2 regions of the Rossellomorea sp. LJF3 genome follow, and region 2 is predicted to be linked to the other one. Evidence: riboswitches for the same ligand, from Rfam matches in the RefSeq annotation. Region 2 holds a riboswitch; the other holds the start of a gene.
The links. Region 2 has a riboswitch for FMN ahead of ribD (bifunctional diaminohydroxyphosphoribosylaminopyrimidine deaminase/5-amino-6-(5-phosphoribosylamino)uracil reductase RibD). Riboswitches for the same ligand answer to the same signal wherever they lie in the genome.
Positions count from the first base shown of each region.

Region 1: another riboswitch for FMN. It lies ahead of V8G47_RS10700 (ECF transporter S component); the one in region 2 lies ahead of ribD (bifunctional diaminohydroxyphosphoribosylaminopyrimidine deaminase/5-amino-6-(5-phosphoribosylamino)uracil reductase RibD).

Region 1 covers NZ_JBANLY010000009.1:50,505-55,178, reverse strand. Annotated here, with positions in the region: gene V8G47_RS10710 (hypothetical protein) at 1-516, shown strand, start outside; gene V8G47_RS10705 (peptidoglycan DD-metalloendopeptidase family protein) at 739-1,632, shown strand; FMN riboswitch at 1,747-1,881, shown strand; gene V8G47_RS10700 (ECF transporter S component) at 2,037-2,606, shown strand; gene V8G47_RS10695 (ferredoxin) at 2,712-2,960, opposite strand; gene V8G47_RS10690 (helix-turn-helix domain-containing protein) at 3,184-4,248, shown strand; gene V8G47_RS10685 (RecQ family ATP-dependent DNA helicase) at 4,226-4,674, shown strand, end outside.
Region 2 covers NZ_JBANLY010000001.1:452,924-457,597, reverse strand. Annotated here, with positions in the region: gene V8G47_RS02380 (patatin-like phospholipase family protein) at 1-489, shown strand, start outside; gene V8G47_RS02375 (hypothetical protein) at 624-1,319, shown strand; FMN riboswitch at 1,514-1,657, shown strand; gene ribD (bifunctional diaminohydroxyphosphoribosylaminopyrimidine deaminase/5-amino-6-(5-phosphoribosylamino)uracil reductase RibD) at 1,832-2,926, shown strand; gene ribE (riboflavin synthase) at 2,940-3,596, shown strand; gene V8G47_RS02360 (bifunctional 3,4-dihydroxy-2-butanone-4-phosphate synthase/GTP cyclohydrolase II) at 3,613-4,674, shown strand, end outside.

The sequences.
Region 1 (4,674 bases), on a different contig from region 2:
CACTCTCTTCAATATTCATTCCAGCATAAAGGGTTAGAAGAGGTTGTACTGAAAAATCATGATGGTTCGGTCCCTCAATTCAGCTCGACGGGAGAATTCTCAAGCGTTGATTTGAATGAAGATACACACAGTGCATACTATCTATACTCACCCAATGGGACGGATCGCTTCCTTGTACCGGATAATATAAACAGAGGGGGGATCAAGGAGTCGATCCAAGCAATGAAAAGTGCAGAAACTGGCCTTTTTCAAAGTGTCATCCCGAAAGACATCAATTTTAACGTGACAGAAGCAGATGAGGTGGTAACAATCAGTTTTTTAAACGAATTGGACTTAACCTCTTTAGATGAACAAATCGCACAGGAGATGATTGAAGGAATATTACTGACGAGCAGGAGCTCTGGATTTGCGAGTGCCCGGTTTGAAAACATCAAACAGGAAGGCTGGAACGGCTTCGACTTCACAGAACCCATCGAGACACCGATCAGCCCGAATAAAAAGAGCTTAGTAAACTAAATATGATGGAAAAGATCAGAAGCGGATTTGACCTCCGAATCTGGTCTTTTTTATTTATAAAGCGATAAAAACGAATATTTACCCCATACACAGACAAACTACACAAAGGAAAAATATCTCAAAAAGTATGCCGATGCATGGGATGAGGGGGAAAAGGTTAGAATGGTGTAATACATATAGAAGTCGAGGCACGTCTGTCAATAAGAGCGAAGGAGGACAAGCATGATTTTCGATTATGCAAGAAGGCTGTTCATCGTTTTTCTTTTAACGTTATGTGTATTCATGATGTTCTTAACCGGTAATGTGGTAAAAGCAGAGGGGGATAAGGTGGCAGGGGACACTTCGTCCTGGACATTTCCCGTAGAAGGCATGATAACAGATTCATATGGTACAAGGTCGGGTTCTCACAAAGGCATGGATATCGGAGGGGAAATCGGGTCGCCTGTGTATTCTGTCGCTAAAGGAAAAGTGATCAAATCTTATCTTTCAGAGAGCTACGGGCATGTTGTATTCATCAGGCATGAAAATGGATATGAAACCGTTTATGCTCATCTTCAAAGCAGGCTTGTAGATGAAAATCAGGAAGTGGCACAAGGTCAACAACTTGGACGATTAGGAAATACAGGAAGATCAACGGGTGCCCATCTCCATTTTGAAGTACACAGGGGGGAGTGGACGATTGATAAAGAAAACGCAATCGATCCCTATCGTGTTTTCGGTCATGGAGAAGTCGGGCAGCTTGTGTTTGCCAAAGAGCAGGATCCTTTCCAGGCAGTCGGGGTCTCAGGGAATCCAGAATCGCTTCATGATGAAAGTGTAGCGGATGGGGTGCACATCGTCCATAAAGGTGAGACCCTTTGGGGGATTTCACGAAAATACGATGTGTCAATTGAAGATATAATGCAGGAAAATGGATTGAAGAGCTCGGGGTTAAAGGTCAATCAGAGATTGATGATTCCAGGATCATCCCCTAAAGGGCAGTACGTAGTGAAGCAAGGGGACACGCTTTATTCGATCTCAATGGCGCAGGGGATCGATATGGAAGAACTGGTGGCGAGGAATGACTTGAACCCGGCAACGGCGATTTATCCCCAGCAGGTGCTGAAGGTGGATTGAGGATGTAATGAACACCGCGGGAAAGGGATTCAACATATTTAGTTCGAATTCGAACTGTTTTTCTTCACATAACCCTCCACTTTATGTATAATGAGAATGTATAAAAAAATAAAGATTCGTCTTCGGGGCAGGGTGAAATTCCCTACCGGCGGTGATGAAACCACGTGTTTCTAAGCCCGCGAGCCTTTTGGGGCAGGATTTGGTGCGATTCCAAAGCCGACAGTATAGTCTGGATGGGAGAAGATGAAGGTGATGGCCACAACGTTTAGAAAATGGGAAGCTAAACGTTTATTAGGGTATGCCTTTCATTCTCCGGGATATATGTATATCCGGGAGTTTTTTAATGCTACCTTTCGCTTGAACCGTCTTCGATTTGAGATGAATCTCCTAAAGGAGAGAGAGTTATGAAAAAAATGAATACGAGAATGTTTGTCACAGTTGGAATGCTAAGTGCCATATCGTATGTACTAATGTTATTCAACTTCCCAATTCCACCATTTCCAAAGTTTCTAATGGTTGATTTCAGTGATGTACCTGCATTGATTGCGACGGTTACACTGGGACCGCTTGCAGGGATATTGGTCGAACTGTTTAAAAACGTGATCGATTATGTCATGACCGGAAGCGACACAGGTGTTCCGATTGGTCATGCAGCCAATTTTATTGCGGGAGTCCTTTTGATACTTCCGACGTATTACATCTATTCACGTTTTCAATCGAAAAAAGGTCTGTTGGTCGGCCTGATCACAGGAACCGTCGTCATGAGTATCAGCATGGGGATCCTGAATTACTTTGTGTTCCTACCTGCTTATAAATACTTCATGAATTTTGAGCTTCCGGCTGAAATCATCATTACCGGAATCGTTCCATTCAACATCCTGAAAGGGATTTTGGTGACATCCGTATTTACCTTACTGTTTGTCCGCCTTCAAGGCTGGCTATCAAGACAGGTGGCCTTAAACAAAGCGGCATAGTGATCATATAAAATGAACCCCTCAACCATATTGAGGGGTTTTTCTATTGCCTTCCATTTCATAAAAAAAAGCTAAGAAGATAGATCTTCTTAGCCCTCATTCTTACTATTCAAATTTCAGTGCATCTCCGTCGAATGGTTCGTCAGATACTTTAATGGAATCTGTCGGGCAACCTTCGAATGCATCGATCATATCATCTTCCAATACGTCAGGAACTTCAACCGTTCCCTGGTTATCATCTAATGTTACAAATGCAATACCTTCATCATCATAGTCGTAAATATCTGGAGCGGCAGCCCCGCATGCTCCACATGCAATGCATGTGTCCTTGTCAACGATCGTATATTTTGGCAAAGAAAAAACCTCCCGAATAAATAATTCTATATAATTCATCATTATACACAATGTCAATTTGTGAAAAATCACTTAATGTTTATTTTATAGAGGATTGGATGACTTTTCAATAGTTAGGTGCTTTCTTTTTATTTTTATCCTATATATGAAAAACAAAACATGGTGAAAAGCCAATTTCATGGTACAATATTTGACAATAACCTACATATTAAGGAGGAGAGCATTGACCTATCTTAATTATGTGATCCTATATTGTTTTTCGCAAATTAATGGAGAGCGCTCCATTTACTCGGTATTTCATATTTTAAAAGGGAAGAAATCTTCCCAATCGATTCAGGATGCACATATCTTTCATCTGCAACCCTTTTTCCTTTCTTTACCGAAGTTGAAGCGGCCATATTTCAATCAAAAGGTGAATGAATTGGAAGAGGCTGGATGGATAACCGTTGGGAAAAATGATATTGCCAAAGTTTCATCCGAGGGCTCTAAAGCCGTGAAACAATATTTTCTTGATGAGGCTTTCCCTTCAGAAATGAACGGCCTCATCCATGGTGATCAAGCCCGTTTATTCTGGATGAGATTAAGTCTCCTGGTTCAAGTCCTTTCGAATGCCAAACGTCAGGAACTCCTCTATTACCCGGTTCAGCGGAACAGACATATACAGGAATGGGTCAAGAATTGTTTTAGGGCCAATCCTAACAGTGACAATCTCTCGTCCCTATTGTTCAAAGAGCTGACCACCTTGCTGAATATCCAGGGGAGTGATCCATCTCTATTGGTGTATCGATTAACCGGATATAGAGACTACGGCTGGACGGAATTTCAGGTGGCAGAGAAATTGGACATGGATCCTGAAGAATGCCGCTTCCGATTCCTGAATTTGCTCCACGGTATGTTGTCAGAAATAGAAAAGGACCCTAAAGGCTATCCGTTATTATATTCCATGGGATTGAAAAATGATCACAGACAGAACCTGACCATCTCGACCAGCAAGACCTACGACTTGTATAAGAGAGGGCATTCCCTTGAAGAAATCGCCCGGATCCGTAAATTGAAACTCAATACCATTGAGGACCATGTCATCGAGTTAATTCTAACAGAAGAAGGTTTGGGCATTGATCCCTTCATTACCCGGGAAGAATATGCAAACGTACTGAAAGTGATGAAGGAAGCACAAACGAAAAGACTTAAGCCCATTAAAGAAAAGCTCCCTCATTTGAGCTATTTTCAAATCCGTGTGGCAATCGCAAAGGCTGGTGAAATACGTGAATCTGCAACGAGAACTTAAAGAAAGATTCGGCTACTCTTCCTTTAGGGAAGGGCAGGAAGAAATCATCCATTCCGTGCTGAATAAACAGGATACGGTTGCTATGCTCCCGACGGGAACAGGAAAGTCACTGTGTTATCAGCTACCCGGTTATCTGATGAATGGGCATGTGTTGATCATTTCTCCACTGCTCTCTTTAATGCAGGATCAAGTGGAGCAGATGAAAGTGATGGGGGAAAAGCGGGTCATCGCACTGAATTCTTTTTTGCCCTATTTGGAAAGAAGAGAGGCTTTGGAACGATTGCATTTATATAAGTTCATCTTCATTTCCCCTGAAATGTTAATGAATCGAGGGGTCATATCCTCCCTGCAATCTTTGGATATTTCCCTGTATGTGATCGATGAAGCCCACTGTATATCTCAGTGGGGACCTGATTTCAGGCCGGA
Region 2 (4,674 bases):
AAGGATTATGGAGAGGACCTACTCACGATCATCCGCGCATCAAGCTCTCTTCCATTTGTGGCTCCGATTGTTGAATTCGCTTCCCGCCACCTCCTTGACGGGGGCATAAGCGATCCGGTTCCAATTGAAAAAGCCGAGCAGGACGGATTCAAAAAAAATGTGGTCATCCTGACCCGGAATAGGGGATATTATAAAAAGCCTTCAAAATTTTCTTTCCTGGTGAGAAGAAAGTATCCTCAATATCCAGAGTTGCACAAAACGCTGATGAACCGCTATATTCGCTATAACCAAACGATTCAGGAGATAGAAAGAAAAGAAAAAAATGGAGACGTTTTGATCATCCAGCCCCAGCATCCACTTAAAGTAAGCCGAATTGAAAAAAATCCTCAAAAACTGGACGAATTGTACTGGCAGGGCTATCATGACGCAGAATCAAAATGGAAGCAGTTAGTCGATTGGAACCAATCAGGGAGGCTCGTACACTCATAAACGTCAGGGATGAATAGAACCACTCATTAGTGAAAGAGTGTTCTGTTCATTTTCCCCCGTTTTCCTGACAGAAGGTCTTTTTACAGATTTTTCACATACATATGATAGAGATTCCTTGAAAGGACGAGCACTCTATGAACCTCTATCAAATATACAAAAATGAACAATATACACTGCTTTTCAGAAGTGTCATGTATTTTCTCATTGGTGTAGGGATGCTTGTAGTGACACAGCAATTGTATTATTTTCCCCTGCTGATCTTCATCCCGGCGTTTTCAAATTTATATCTCAGCTATAGCCTGAAAAAGGAACTTAAGAAGGCAAACCGCCTGTATTATGAAAATATGCCTGTCTCCGAGCATTCACTTGTAGGGGTCCATACAAAGGAAGGCTCCTATTATTTAAAAACGAACGGTTGGTCACGCTATTTTATTCAACGTACTTCCATGATCAATAACCCGAAACAATATTTGTTTCATAGAAAGCATAAACTTCCGCTGTCATTTTCGAAATGGAGCAGAACCATAAAGATCGATCATCCAGGGAGAAGAATGATGTTTCAACTGAAATATCAAAGTGCCACCGCCATCGAATGGCAGAATGAAGGTGGGGACACGATCCTCATCTATAAAGGAAACAAGAGATGGATCTTGAACTATCAAGAAAAAAATTATCTATCCTTACAAAAAGGGTACCTCCCCCAAAGTGTTCAACGGCTGTTCGATTCCCACCACAGTTACGTTTCATTTTACGAAACATACAATGATGATTTGGACTGGCTTCTGATCTTTCTTTGGTATGTAGACAGTGATTATTTTCTCACATCATAGCCCATTCATTTGGGTACAATAATGAAGGAAGAATGTAACACGTGTGAAAGAAACTTGACTCTAATAATATAGAGGCATATATTATCCCTTGATTTTATCACCCCGTATTCTAAAAATTAGGACAAAAATCTTATTTTAGTGCGTCTAACATGATTTTATTTATGAAACTATGATAGAATAATGATAATCGAATAGGTTTCCTTCGGGGCAGGGTGAAATTCCCTACCGGCGGTGATGAGCACATGCTCTTAGTCCGTGACCCGGCTAATACATATTAGACGGTGGATTTGGTGAAATTCCAAAGCCGACAGTGAAAGTCTGGATGGGAGAAGGAACGGAAGCATTTAGTGATGTACAGGATAGGAGTCCGATCAGTGTTTATGGATGATTTTTCCTTTCCGAAATATCAGATTGAATGCTCTATTTAGTCATGCCAACTTCCCCCAAGTAAAACGTTACTTGGGGTTTCTTTATTTCTGAATAGTTTTTTCGATAGAAGGGGGGTACATCAATTGAATCATACCCATTATATGAAGCTTGCCATTTCTATGGCAGAGGCAACCCTTGGCCAGACCTCGCCTAACCCTGTAGTAGGGTCTGTAGTGGTCAAAAATGGAGAAATCGTCGGGATGGGTGCTCATTTGAAAGCGGGAGAAGGACATGCAGAAGTGAATGCCATTAAAATGGCAGGAGATAAAGCGAAAGGAAGCGACATTTACGTTACCCTCGAGCCTTGTTCCCACTATGGGAAAACACCTCCCTGCTCTCAGTTGTTGATTTCAAGCGGGATAAAGAGAGTCCATATCGCCACCCTGGATCCCAATCCACTAGTGGCCGGGCGTGGAATTCAACAATTAAGGGATGCAGGCATTGAAGTAGTGGTTGGAGAGCTTGAAGAAGAAGCCCGGGAACTGAATAAGCATTTTTTCCACTTCATTCAAAATGGTACCCCATATGTCACGCTAAAAACAGCGGTTACCCTAGATGGAAAAACCGCATCAGCTTCGGGAGACAGTAAGTGGATTACATCCGAAGCCTCGAGAACCGATGTCCACTATGATCGTCACAGGCATGACGCGATATTAGTAGGAGTCAATACGGTCATTCAAGACAACCCACACCTTACCACCCGTTTGCCCCAAGGTGGAAAAAACCCCATTCGAATTATATTAGATACTTATTTGCGTACACCGATCCACTCTCATGTCGTAGAGGATTTAGAAAGTAGAACCATCATATTTACAGGCAGTTCGGTCAAAGAAGATCAGAAGAAGCCCTATATCGATCGGGGATGTGAAATCATTTCACTTATCGATGAAAAGATAGGCATTCGCACCGTCCTGAAAGAACTAGGTTCCCGGAAGATTGCTTCCCTTTATGTAGAAGGTGGTTCCACTATACATTCAGCCTTCTTAGAGGAAAGAGCTTTTCAGGAAATGGTTATGTATATGGCTCCAAAGCTTGTTGGGGGAAGTGCTGCCTTCACGAGTTTTGGTGGAAAAGGATTTCCAACCATTGCAGAAGGATTGGAAATGGAGATTGCCAAGCTGGATCGTGTAGGACAGGATATCAAAATTGTCACACGGCCAAAATGGGAACCGTTGTGAAAGGGGGAGAAGGATGTTTACTGGAATCATTGAAGAAATTGGATCGATCGAACACATGAAGAAGTCTTCCTCTTCCATGGAAATGACAATTGCAGCGGGACGCATCCTCGAAGATATCCATATCGGGGACAGCATCAGTGTGAACGGGGTTTGCTTAACCGTCACTTCATTCAGTTCCAGCAAATTTCAGGTTGATGTCATGCCTGAGACGTTTGAAGGGACCACCTTACGGACCCTTACCCGTGGTTCGAAAGTGAACCTGGAAAGGGCCATGGCAGCAAATGGACGTTTCGGCGGTCATTTCGTCAACGGCCATGTAGACGGGGTGGGTACCATCGTGAGAGTAGAGAAAGTGGAAAATGCATGGTATATGGACATTACCATCCCTGAACATCAGGGCCATTTATTCATCATGAAGGGTTCGGTCGCAATAGACGGCACCTCCCTTACTGTGTTTGGTGTAAAAAATAATCGTATTACGATTTCCCTCATCCCTCAGACGAGAGGGGACACGGTCCTTGGTAGAAAGAAAGTAGGGGACCTTGTCAATATTGAATGTGATATAATGGCGAAATATTTTCATCGTTTCTATGAAGCAAAGGAACAGTCTAAGAGGACTTCAAGCAGCATCAGCTATGATTTTTTATCTCAAAACGGGTTTGCTGACTAAGAGGAGGGGTTGCCCCATGTTTAATAAAATCGAAGAAGCTCTGGAAGATTTACAGGCAGGCAAAGTCGTCATCGTTGTGGATGACGAAAATCGTGAAAATGAGGGGGATTTTATTGCCCTGGCAGATAAAGCGACACCTGAAGTCATTAATTTTATGGCTAAAGAAGGAAGAGGCTTGATTTGTGCCCCCATTACAGAGGAAATAGCACACAAGTTGAAGCTTGCGCCGATGACGATGTCAAATACAGACCCCCATGGCACGGCCTTCACCATCTCAGTTGATCATAAATCGGCAACGACCGGAATTAGTGCATTTGAAAGATCAACCACCATACAGGAATTATTGAACGAGAATTCAGTGCCGGAGGACTTTAAACGTCCCGGACATGTATTTCCCCTTGTCGCCAAAAATGGCGGGGTTCTAAAGCGGGCAGGGCATACAGAAGCAGCCATCGATCTGGCTGTTCTTGCAGATGCACACCCATCCGGGGTCATCTGTGAAATCATGAATGAAGACGGAACGATGGCAAGAGTGCCTGAATTAATGAAGCTCGCTGAACAATGGAATTTGAAAATCATTTCCATAGAAGATTTGATCAGGTATAGAAGAAAAAAGGAAATGCTTGTGACAAGGGAAGTGGAAATTGAGCTTCCAACTGAATTTGGAAACTTCAAAGCGGTTGCTTACACAGAAAATCTTACAGGAAAAGAGCATATCGCCCTTGTAAAAGGACAATGGTCAGAGGGGGAGGATGTACTCGTGCGTGTACACTCCGAATGCCTGACAGGGGATGTTTTCGGTTCCAATCGGTGTGATTGTGGTCCTCAGCTCGCTACAGCCCTTACCCAGATTGAAGAAGAAGGAAAAGGTGTCCTGCTCTATATGAGGCAAGAGGGCCGTGGGATCGGATTAATAAACAAACTGAAGGCTTATAAGCTCCAGGAAGAAGGCTATGACACCGTGGAAGCCAATCAAAAACTGGGGTTTGGGGACGATTTAAGGGAATACGGAATCGGAGCGCAGATTTTGAGAGATTTAGGTATTACTAAGATGCGTCTGTTGACCAATAATCCGAGA